Regions from separate parts of the Pseudomonas sp. SJZ078 genome, predicted to be linked through region 1. Evidence: riboswitches for the same ligand, from Rfam matches in the RefSeq annotation. Region 1 holds a riboswitch; the other holds the start of a gene.

Region 1 (5,554 bases):
AGCTTGACCGTCACGGCGGAACAGCCAGGCGCTGATCAGGCCCAGGGCCAGCCAGAACGCGACGTTGGTCAATTGCGAGGCGATCTTGAACTGGCTTTCAAGGGCTTCGGGCGCCAGCATCGAGTGGACTTCCGGCTGCGGTGCGCCGATAACATGGGGCACCAGCAATGTCGCCACACCCAGCAGCTTGAGCAGCCAATGCCTGCCGAACGCGATCAGGGCGATGCCCACGGCCGTGGACGCCGCGGTGCCGATCCACCACATTTGCCGTTGAGCCAGGTCGGCCGCGGCGGTACCGGGCAGTTCCGGCGGCAGGCCGAGGGTCGGTGCGAGGACGAACGTGGCATAGCCGGCCAGGCCCCAGAGCAGACCCTGGGAGGTGCGGGTGGGGGCGCGCAAGGTGTACAGACCCGCCAGCATCAGGGCGAAACCCACCGCGACTACCAGATTGCCACCAGTGGTGGACAGCACGCGCTGCCAGCCATCTTCGGGCTCCCAGGCTTCGGCATCATGGGTATGGGCGACGCCGTCGGCATGCTGGTGAGCCTCGACAGCGACTTCGGCAGCCGGGGCTTTTTCATAGGTTTCGGCCTGCAGGATCAGCGGCGAAACCCACAGGCTCTGCAGGAGGGTCAGCAGCAGGGCGGCCAGCAAACCACTGAACCCGGCGGTTTGTGCGATACGCTTGATCATGTCGGCAGGTCTCAATGGCACGGGAAGGCGGCGCTGTGGCGGGTGTCGTGGGCCGCGTTGTGCACCGCCTCGATGTGGGAGAAACCGGCGAAATAGACCAGGCCGGCACCCATGATCGAGGCGAGGATCGCCGCGCTCAGGCGCTGGCTCAGGGTCGTGGTGCTGCTGGCGGTGCGGGCGGTGGTGCTGATGGTCGACATGGCGCTTCCCTCTGTTCTTGTCTTGGTCAGTGGGTAAATCGAGCGCAATGAAACCCCGGGCAAAAAAGCCCGTCAGGATCCGAACAGCGCCCGCCCACCGCGGGTTTGTTGATGTTTGAGTTATGGGCCGGTCTCCGGGCTCACGAGGGGCAGGGCCTGGGCCTTGCCTGCAAGCGCCACCTTCCCATGCCATCGGGCACAGTGGATCTGACGCTTCGCTCGCTTACCGTTGCGGGGGCAGCACCGGACTGACGTGGCCTGGAAGTAAAGCACACGATTCACCGGTTTCCCGTTTCACCCTGTGAAGGGCACCCATTACTAGGCGCACAGGAGAGCATGGCTGGGGGTGGGGCGTCAATGAAACCGAGTCGCGGCCATCGCGAGCGGGCTCGCTCCCACAGGGGAATGCATTTCAAATGTGGGAGCGAGCCTGCTCGCGATGAGGCCGGCACAGACGCCACAGAACTCGAAGACATTGACCCGCCCCCACACCCTGCGTAGCCTTGCGCCTTCGAGGTTCTTCGGTTTGCGCCGAAGCTAAGAAGGGAACGCGGTCCAAGCCGCGGCTGCCCCCGCAACTGTGAACGGTGACGTTCCTGCCAGGCCACTGTGCATGCCGCACGGGAAGGCGCAGGAATTGCCAGGGCTTTCCATGAAAGCCGGGACCGGCCCGCCGTCAGCCAGGAGACCTGCCTCGAGACAGATTCTCACTACAACCGGGCGGGGTGATCCGGTGGCGAAATCTTCCGCGCACCCTTGTGCCTGCGGTTGTCGTCCCGTTTGCCCGCCACCTTGCCAAAGGGCATCCGATGAAAACACTGGCCAAACTTCCCGTCACTATCGTTACCGGGTTCCTCGGCTCGGGCAAAACCACGTTGCTGCGACACATGCTCGATAATGCCCAAGGCCGGCGTATCGCGGTGATCGTCAACGAATTCGGCGAGCTGGGCATCGACGGTGAGATCCTCAAGCAGTGCTCCATCGGCTGCACCGAAGAAGAAGCCAACGGCCGCGTCTACGAGCTGGCCAACGGCTGCCTGTGCTGCACGGTGCAGGAAGAGTTCTTCCCGGTGATGCGCGAGCTGGTGGCCCGGCGCGGCGACCTCGACCATATCCTCATCGAAACGTCCGGCCTGGCCTTGCCCAAGCCGCTGGTCCAGGCTTTCCAGTGGCCGGAAATCCGCAGTGCCTGCACCGTCGATGCGGTGATCACTGTGGTCGACAGCCCGGCCGTGGCCGCTGGCACCTTCGCCGCTTTCCCCGACCAGGTCGATGCCCAGCGCAAGCTCGATCCGAACCTGGACCACGAGTCGCCGCTGCACGAACTGTTCGCCGATCAACTGGCGAGCGCCGACCTGGTGATCCTCAACAAAGCCGACCTGATCAGCCCGGAAGACCTGGCGAAAGTCCGTCTTGAGGTAGCCGAGGAACTGCCACCGGCGGTCAAGGTCATCGAAGCCAGCAGCGGTCGCCTGCCGCTGGAGGTGCTGATCGGCCTGGGGGCTGGTTCCGAAGAACACATCGACAGCCGCCACAGCCATCACGACCACCATCATGACGGCGACGATGACGACCACGATCATGACGCCTTCGATTCCATCTCCATCGAGCTGCCCCAGGCCGACGAAAGCCTGTTGCTGGACGCGCTGACGCAACTGGTGGTCCAGCACGGCGTGCTGCGGGTCAAGGGCTTTGCGGCGATCCCGAACAAGCCGATGCGCCTGCTGATCCAGGGAGTGGGCACGCGTTTCGACAAGCATTTCGACCGCCAGTGGGGCGCCGATGAAGCGCGGGTGACGCGTCTGGTGTTGATTGGCCAGGCGCTGGATGCCGGGCTGCTTGAAGCGCAGCTGCGCGCCGCCCTCAGCGTCTAAGCCATGCACCTGCTCAGGACCCAGCCCGGCGGTTTCGTGTCGGATGACAACATTGCCGACCTGGGACAAACCCCCGCCGAGCTGGTGATCCTGTGCAGCGGCGACTCCAGCCTGGCGCTGCTGGCTGAAGCGGCGCGGCAGTTGCCGGACGACTACCCGCAGTTTCGCCTTGCCAACCCGATGCAGGTGCAGAACCACGCCTCGGTGGATCTTTACGTCGAGGACGTGCTGCGTCACGCCAGGGTCATCTTGCTGTCGCTGCACGGCGGTATCGGCTATTGGCGCTACGGCATCGAACGCTTGATGGAATTGGCCGGACGCGGGGTGACGTTGATCCTGGTGCCGGGTGATGACCGGCCGGACCCGGAACTCAGCGACTTGAGCAACGTGCCCGCTGTCGACCGCGACCGGCTCTGGCAGTTTTTGCGCCAGGGTGGGCTGGGTAATGCCCTGGATCTGTTTCACAACCTCGGCAGTCAATGGTTCGGGCGCGACTACGCTTGGGCCGAACCGCGGACTTTGCCACGCACGGCCATCTACCACCCGCAGAAAACCAGTGCCAGCCTCGACGACTGGCAAGCTGACTGGCAGGCCGATCAACCGGTGGCGGCGGTGCTGTTCTACCGTTCCCACCTGCAAGCGGCGAACACGGCGTTCATTGACGTGTTCTGCCAGCGGCTGCAAATGGCCGGGCTCAATCCGTTACCGATAGCGGTGGCGAGCCTCAAGGAGCTTGGTTGTCTGGCGCAGGTCGAAGACTGGCTGGACGAGGTGGAGGCCGGGGTGATCCTCAACACCACCGGGTTTGCCCAGTCGAGTCCGGAAGCGCCGCATTTGCGGCCGTTTCGTCGCAACATTCCGGTGATCCAGGCGATTTGCGCCCAGGACAACGAACCCGGCTGGCGAGCCAGCGAGCAGGGCCTGGGCCCGCGGGACCTGGCGATGCACATTGCCTTGCCGGAACTGGACGGGCGGATCATCAGCCGCCCCATCAGCTTCAAGGACATGGCCTGGCGCAGCGAGCGCAGCCAGAGCGATGTGGTCTGCTACCGCGCGGTGCCCGAGCGCATGGATTTCGTCGCCGAACTGGCCCGGCGCTGGACCGCACTGGCGCGCCTGCCCAATGGGCAGAAGCGCGTGGCGCTGATCCTCGCCAACTACCCGACCCGGGACGGACGCATCGGCAACGGCGTCGGCCTGGACACCCCGGCGGCGGCGTTGAACATCCTGCGCGCCATGCGGGATGAGGGCTATCCGCTGCCCGCCGAACTGCCTGCCAGTGGCACCGCGCTGATCCAGCAACTGCTCGGTGGTGTCAGCAATGACCTGGACAGCCTCGACCTGCGCCCATGCCACCAAAGCCTGGCGCTGGAGGCTTACCAGGCCATGTTCGACGCACTGCCCGAGGCCAATCGCCAGGCGGTGCTGGAGCGTTGGGGCTCGCCCGAGGCGGACCCGATGTTCCGCGCCGGTCGCCTAATGATCGCCGGCCTGCGCCTGGGCCTGACGTTCGTCGGCATCCAGCCGGCCCGGGGTTATCAGGTCGACCAAAGTGCCGTGTACCACGACCCGGACCTGGTGCCGCCCCATGGCTACCTGGCGTTCTATTTCTGGTTGCGCCATACCTATGGCGCCCATGGTGTGATTCACGTCGGCAAGCACGGTAACCTCGAATGGCTGCCGGGCAAAGGCGTCGGGTTGTCGCAAAGCTGCTGGCCGGACGCGCTGCTGGGGCCATTGCCGAATATCTATCCGTTCATCGTCAACGACCCGGGCGAGGGCGCCCAGGCCAAGCGGCGCACCCAGGCGGTGATCATCGACCACCTGATGCCGCCGCTGACCCGCGCCGAAACCTACGGGCCGCTACGTAACCTCGAGTTGCTGGCCGACGAGTACTACGAAGCACAATTGCTCGACCCGCGCCGCGCCCGGGAACTGCAGCGGGATATTCTGAACCTGGTGCGCGAAACCCACATCGATCGCGAGCTGCAATTGGACGCCGACGCCGACGCGGCGATCTGGCTGCCGCGCCTGGACACCTACCTGTGCGATCTGAAGGAGTCGCAGATCCGCGACGGCCTGCATATTTTTGGCGAGTCGCCCGGCGGGCGGCTGCGCATCGACACCTTGCTGGCGTTGCTGCGCATTCCCCGGGGTGATGGCAAGGGCGCGCAGTCGAGCCTGTTGCGCGCGCTGTCGAAGGCATTCGGGCTGGGTTTCGATCCGTTGGATTGCGCCTTGGCCGACCCGTGGACCGGCGACCGTCCCGAGGCATTGCGGCAGGTCAGCGATGAGCCGTGGCGCACTGTCGGCGATACCCGCGAGCGCCTGGAGCTGTTTGCGGCAAGCTTGATCGAGCGGGCCCTGCAAGGCCGGGTCGAGCAATTGGAAGCGCCGGGCTGGCAGGACGTCAGCAGCATCATCGAGAGCCTGCGGTCCGTCGTGGCGCCGCGCCTGGACGCCTGCGGCCCGGCGGAAATGCGCGGCCTGCTCGATGCCTTGAGCGGACGCTTCGTGCCGGCGGGCCCCAGCGGTGCGCCGAGCCGTGGGCGCCTCGACGTGTTGCCCACCGGACGCAACTTCTTCTCGGTGGACGTGCGCAACCTGCCCACCACCACGGCGTGGCGTATCGGTTTCCAGTCGGCGAACCTGATTCTGGAGCGGCACTTGCAGGATCATGGCGATCACCTGCGCCAGCTCGGCCTGTCGGTGTGGGGCACCGCCACCATGCGCACCGGCGGTGATGACATCGCCCAGGCCATGGCGCTGATGGGCGTGCGCCCGGTG
Region 2 (5,554 bases), on a different contig from region 1:
GTCAACGCCACCAGCCGCGCCGGAATGTAGTTGAGCACGTCATCGATTTTTGCCGCTGCCCAGCCAAAGCGCTCGAAGCGCTCGTTGCGATAACCCCACATGGCGTCGAGGGTATTGCTCAAGCGATACAACACCACGCCGGGCGCTCCCGCCACGGCGAACCAGAACAGCGCGGCGAATACCGCGTCGCTGCCGTTCTCCAGCACCGACTCGGTGGCCGCGCGGGCGACGGCGGTTTCGTCCAGCTCACGGGTTTCGCGGCTGACCAGATAGCCGACACGCTTGCGCGCTTCGTCCAGATCGCCGCTACGCAGCGCCCGGGCCACCGGCTCGACATGTTCGCCGAGGCTGCGCAGGCCGAGGGCGCAGTACAGCGCCAGGATATCCACCAGCCATCCCACCAGTGGCGCCCAGGACAGGGCCGTGGCGAGCAGGGTCAGCGGCACTACCGCAATCACCCACGCCGTGACCCCGTGGCTGCGCCAACCGCGCCCGCCGGAATTGAAGCGTTGTTCGATGCGATCGGCAAAACGGCCGAACGCCACCAGCGGATGCCAGCGCCGCGGCTCCCCCAGCAATGCATCCAGCGCTACGGCGGCGGCACTGAGCAACGCGACACTCATGGGTTCACTCCCCAACGGTTTTCATAGAGCAGTTCATTGAGTGAACGCGGTTGTGCCCAGCCCTCCAGGGCGAGCATTGGTGCTGGATAGAACTCCTCCACCGGGCCGAGACAGAGTATCGCCAGGGGCTTGGCGCCCGCAGGCAGGCCCAGCAGATCGGCCAGGGCCTGGGGCTCGAACAGCGAAACCCAGCCCATCCCCAGCCCTTCGGCGCGGGAAGCCAGCCACAGATTCTGGATCGCACAGGACAGCGAGGCGAGGTCCATTTCCGGCAAGGTCCGGCGGCCGAAGATGTGCCGCTCGCGGTCATCCATCAACGCCGCCACCAGGACTTCGGCGCAGTCATTGATGCCCTCCACCTTGAGCTTCATGAATTCATCGCTGCGTTCGCCCAGGGCCTCGGCGGTGCGAATGCGCTCCTGTTCCACCAATTGCTGGATATCTGCGCGCAATGCGCGGTCGCTGATGCGGATGAACCGCCACGGTTGCATCAGGCCCACACTGGGCGCCTGGTGGGCGGCTTCCAGCAGGCGCCGCAGCAACTGGGGTTCAACCGTGCCGCCGATGAAATGCCGCATGTCGCGGCGCTCAGCGATGGCGCGGTAGATGGCGTCGCGTTCGGCCTTGGGAAATGCGTTGTCAGTCATGGCCTCTTCGCGAGCAAGCCCGCTCCCACAGAGAATTGTGAACACCCATCCAATGTGGGAGCGGGCTTGCTCGCCAAAGCAGCCTCAAGGTCCGGCGCCAACAACGCGGCAATCGCCCGCGGATTCGACGGAAAATAGAAATGCACATAGGAGGCCGTCATCCGCCCCTGCCGGAACACCGCCTCCGCACCACGCCCACCGTTAGGGCTATGGCCACGGGCGATCGGTTCCAGGTCAGTACTGGTCAGCGAGTGATGGTAGGTGTGTCCGCGCAGAGTGCCTTCCGGCAGCTCCACCGATTGCAGCGCCAGGGCGGCGAGGCGCTTCTGCATCTGCGCGTCACCGGCGAGCAACCCGAGCAGCTCGGCGCGATTGCCCTCGACATCGGTCAGCGAATCCAGCAGATACAACATGCCGCCGCACTCCGCCAGCAACGGCTTGCCGGCGTGGTGATGTGCCCGGATTGCCGCCAGCATCGGCGCATTCCGGGCCAAGGCCAGGTGATGCAATTCAGGATAACCGCCAGGCAGGTACAGGCTGTCCGCCTCGGGCAGTTCGTGGTCATGGATCGGTGAAAAAAAGCGCAACTGCGCGCCCATGGCGCGCAGCAGATCGAGGCTCGCGCCATAGGTGAAGGCAAACGCTTCGTCCCGGGCCACGGCGATGCGGACCCCGTCGAGCCACGGCTGCGCGGCAATCACCGCGGGGGCGGCGAATGTCACCGCCGGCGGAAGCGTCACTTCGCAACTGCCGGCCAGGGCCTCGGCCGCAGCGTCGAGGCGCAGGTCCAGGTCGTTCAGCTCGCTGGCCTGGACCAGTCCGAGATGACGACTTGGCAGCTCGATTCCGGTTTCCCGGGACAGCGCGCCGTACCAGCGCAGGCCTTCGGTGAGGCTGCCTTCAAGCAATTGCGCATGGCGCACGGTGCCGACCCGGTTGGCCAGGACGCCGGCGAAGGGCAGATCCGGCTGATAGCGCGCCAGCCCGAGGGCCAGGGCGCCGAAGGTCTGAGCCATGGCCGTGCCGTCGATCACCGCCAGCACCGGCACACCGAAATGTCGCGCCAGATCGGCGCTGGACGGCGTGCCGTCGAACAACCCCATCACCCCTTCGATCAGGATCAGGTCCGCTTCGGCTGCAGCTTCCCACAACAACCGTCGGCTTTCCTGCTCGCCGACCATCCACATGTCCAATTGATAGACCGGCGCGCCGCTGGCGCGCTCCAGGATCATCGGGTCGAGGAAATCAGGGCCGCATTTGAAAACGCGCACCTTGCGCCCCTGGTTGCGATGCAGCCGGGCCAGGGCAGCGGTGACCGTGGTCTTGCCTTGCCCCGACGCCGGGGCGGCAATCAGTACCGCCGGGCATTGGCGGTCTGGAAACGAAGGGTCACTCACAGTTCGACGCCCTTCTGTGCCTTGATACCGGCCTGGAAGGCATGCTTGATCATGCCCATTTCGGTGACGGTGTCTGCCAGCTCGATCATTTCCGGCTTGGCGCCGCGGCCGGTCACCACGACATGCTGCATGGGCGGACGCGCCTGCAGGTCGCTCAGGACCTGGTCGAGATCGAGGTAACCGTGCTTGAGCGCAATGTTCAGTTCATCGAGCACCACCAGGCCAATGGACGGATCGTTCAGCAGTTGGCGCGACACGGCCCAGGCCGTTTCGGCGGCCGCGATGTCGCGCTGTCGATCCTGGGTTTCCCAGGTAAACCCTTCGCCCATGACGTGAAAGCGCACCTGATCCGGGAAACGCCGGAAAAACAATTCCTCACCGGTGCTGTTGCGGCCCTTGATGAACTGCACCACGCCACACTGCATCCCATGCCCCATGGCTCGGGCCAGCATGCCGAACGCCGAACTGCTCTTGCCCTTGCCGTTGCCGGTCAGCACCAACAGCAAGCCGCATTCGTTCGGTGAATTGGCGATGCGCTCGTCGATCACGGCTTTCTTGCGCTGCATACGCGCCAGGTGACGCTCGTCGCGGTCGGACGCATCTGTATCAGGGGAGCCGGTCATGGGGAAGCCTCCGTTGAGAACTGGATAACGGCAGGCGGGCACGGGAAAAGACGGCAACAAGCCTGGCATCGCCCACCGTGATGCCGTTGGATGGATCAGGCCGGTCTCCGGGCTCATGAGCGGCGTAACGCCGAGCTGCGCGCCTTCCCGTGCCGACAGACACAGTGACTAGGGTTAACAACCCTGATGGCAGCTTTGACTCATTTACCGTTGCGGGGGCAGCGCCGGGTTCTCACCGGCTTCCCTGTTTCACTCTGTCGACCGGGTCACAGAGCACCTGAAACAAGTCGCGAAGGTTAGAGGGTTGGTGGTGGAGCGTCAATTAAAGCCGCCGCGGGCCCGGCAATGATTATGGGCCTGGATCAATAAAGTGACGCCAATCTTGTGTCACGCTGTGGCAAGTGATATCAAATAGGCATTACGACCCGATATCACAAAAACAAGAGGGCAGAAACATGCAAGGCATGATCATCAGCAATCCAAAGCTGGAATTCCTGCGCCCGGTGCTGGAACGCTGGTTTGACTGTATCGACCGCTACAACGCCGTGCGCGGCGATAACGATACGCCCTACTGGTTCGATGAAAAGGCCAACCTCGGCCTGCTCTCTGCCGCCGCCTGGATGGCCGAGATGGTCACGCTGCAGCACACCGCGACCCGCAAACAGAATGAAGAAGGCGAACGCAACGTCAGCGCCGATCTGTTCATTGCCGGTGCCGAGGATCGCGCTTTCATCCAGGCCACCCAACGCTGGCCGAAGGTCAAGAACCTGAACCTGACCCAACCCCTGCAAGATGTCACCAGCGATGCCAAGCGCATCAGCTATGCCACCGACCTGAAGCTGGGCTGCCTGTTCGTCGCCCCGCAGAAAGCCCAGCAAAGTGCTACCCCTGAAGAACTGCAGGACATGATCGATGACCTGCAAAAGGAAAACACCTGCGCCGTGGCCTGGTATTTCCCTTACAACTACCGCAAGTTGCGCAACGAGGCCGGTCATTACCACCCGGGCATCGCCGTGCTGTTCAAACAGGCCCACGGCTGACCGGTTGAACCATCGCCGGTATATGCTTCTCTATGAATAACTACATGCATTCATAGGGAAGCCAGCATGCTCAAGCCACCGCACCTCCTGATCGTTGCCCTCGCCGCAGGGCTTGTCGCTTGTGGCGAGTCTTCCACGCTGCAAGTCTCCGATGGCACCGGCCCATCGCCAAAACTGCCCGAACCGAACAAGACCCTGGTCCCCACCGTCAACATCGCCGAAGCCGTCGGCTGGCCCCAGGGCGCCAAGCCAACCGCGGCCGAAGGCCTGCAAGTGGTGGCGTTTGCCGAGGGGCTGGACCATCCGCGCTGGCTCTACGTGCTGCCCAATGGCGACGTGCTGGTGGCGGAAACCAACGCCCCGCCCAAGCCGGACGATGCCAAGGGCATCCGTGGCTGGGTAATGAAGAAAGTCATGGGCCGCGCGGGTGCCGGCGTCCCCAGCCCCAATCGCATCACGTTGTTGCGCGACGCCAATCACGATGGCATCGCAGAAACCCGCACGGTCTTCCTGGAAAACCTCAACTCGCCGTTCGGCATGACATTGGTGGGCAATGACCTGTACGTGGCCGACACCGATCGACTGATCCGCTTCCCCTACAAGGACGGCGATACGCAAATCAAGGCGCAGCCGACCAAGGTCGTCGACCTGCCGGGCGGCACCATCAACCACCACTGGACCAAAAACGTGATTGCCAGCCGTGACGGCAGCAAGCTCTACGTCACCACCGGTTCGAACAGCAACGTCGCGGAAAACGGCATGGAGGCAGAGGAAGGCCGCGCGGCGATCTGGGAAGTGGACCGCGCCACCGGCAATCATCGCATTTTCGCTTCGGGCCTGCGCAATCCTAACGGCCTGGCCTGGGAACCGCACAGTGGTGCGTTGTGGACAGCGGTGAACGAGCGGGATGAGATCGGCAGCGACCTGGTGCCGGACTACATCACCTCGGTCAAGGACGGCGCTTTCTATGGCTGGCCCTACAGCTACTACGGGCAGCACGTTGACGTGCGGGTCGAGCCACAGAACCCGGCGCTGGTGGCCAAGGCCATCGCACCGGACTACGCCGTCGGCCCTCACACGGCCTCATTGGGTCTGACCTTCACCGAAGGCAGCGCCCTGCCAGCGCCCTTCACCGAAGGCGCGTTCATTGGCCAGCATGGTTCCTGGAACCGTAAGCCCCACAGTGGCTACAAAGTGATTTTCGTACCGTTCAACGGCGGCAAG

What was found. A riboswitch is a leader RNA that binds a small molecule or an ion and turns the genes downstream of it on or off. The one in region 1 is predicted to bind cobalamin.
Region 2: it holds a riboswitch for cobalamin, as region 1 does, so the genes downstream of both, cobO (cob(I)yrinic acid a,c-diamide adenosyltransferase) here and cobW (cobalamin biosynthesis protein CobW) in region 1, are expected to answer to the same signal.

The regions. Positions count from the first base shown of each region.
Region 1 is NZ_VIUG01000006.1:43,294-48,847, forward strand. Features, by position in the region: gene FBY02_RS08090 (CbtA family protein) at 1-693, opposite strand, end outside; gene FBY02_RS08095 (CbtB-domain containing protein) at 705-893, opposite strand; cobalamin riboswitch at 1,001-1,224, opposite strand; cobalamin riboswitch at 1,391-1,605, shown strand; gene cobW (cobalamin biosynthesis protein CobW) at 1,703-2,767, shown strand; gene cobN (cobaltochelatase subunit CobN) at 2,771-5,554, shown strand, end outside.
Region 2 is NZ_VIUG01000041.1:26,122-31,675, forward strand. Features, by position in the region: gene cbiB (adenosylcobinamide-phosphate synthase CbiB) at 1-623, opposite strand, end outside; gene bluB (5,6-dimethylbenzimidazole synthase) at 620-1,270, opposite strand; gene FBY02_RS25255 (cobyrinate a,c-diamide synthase) at 1,267-2,667, opposite strand; gene cobO (cob(I)yrinic acid a,c-diamide adenosyltransferase) at 2,664-3,290, opposite strand; cobalamin riboswitch at 3,371-3,586, opposite strand; gene FBY02_RS25265 (hypothetical protein) at 3,746-4,330, shown strand; gene FBY02_RS25270 (sorbosone dehydrogenase family protein) at 4,397-5,554, shown strand, end outside.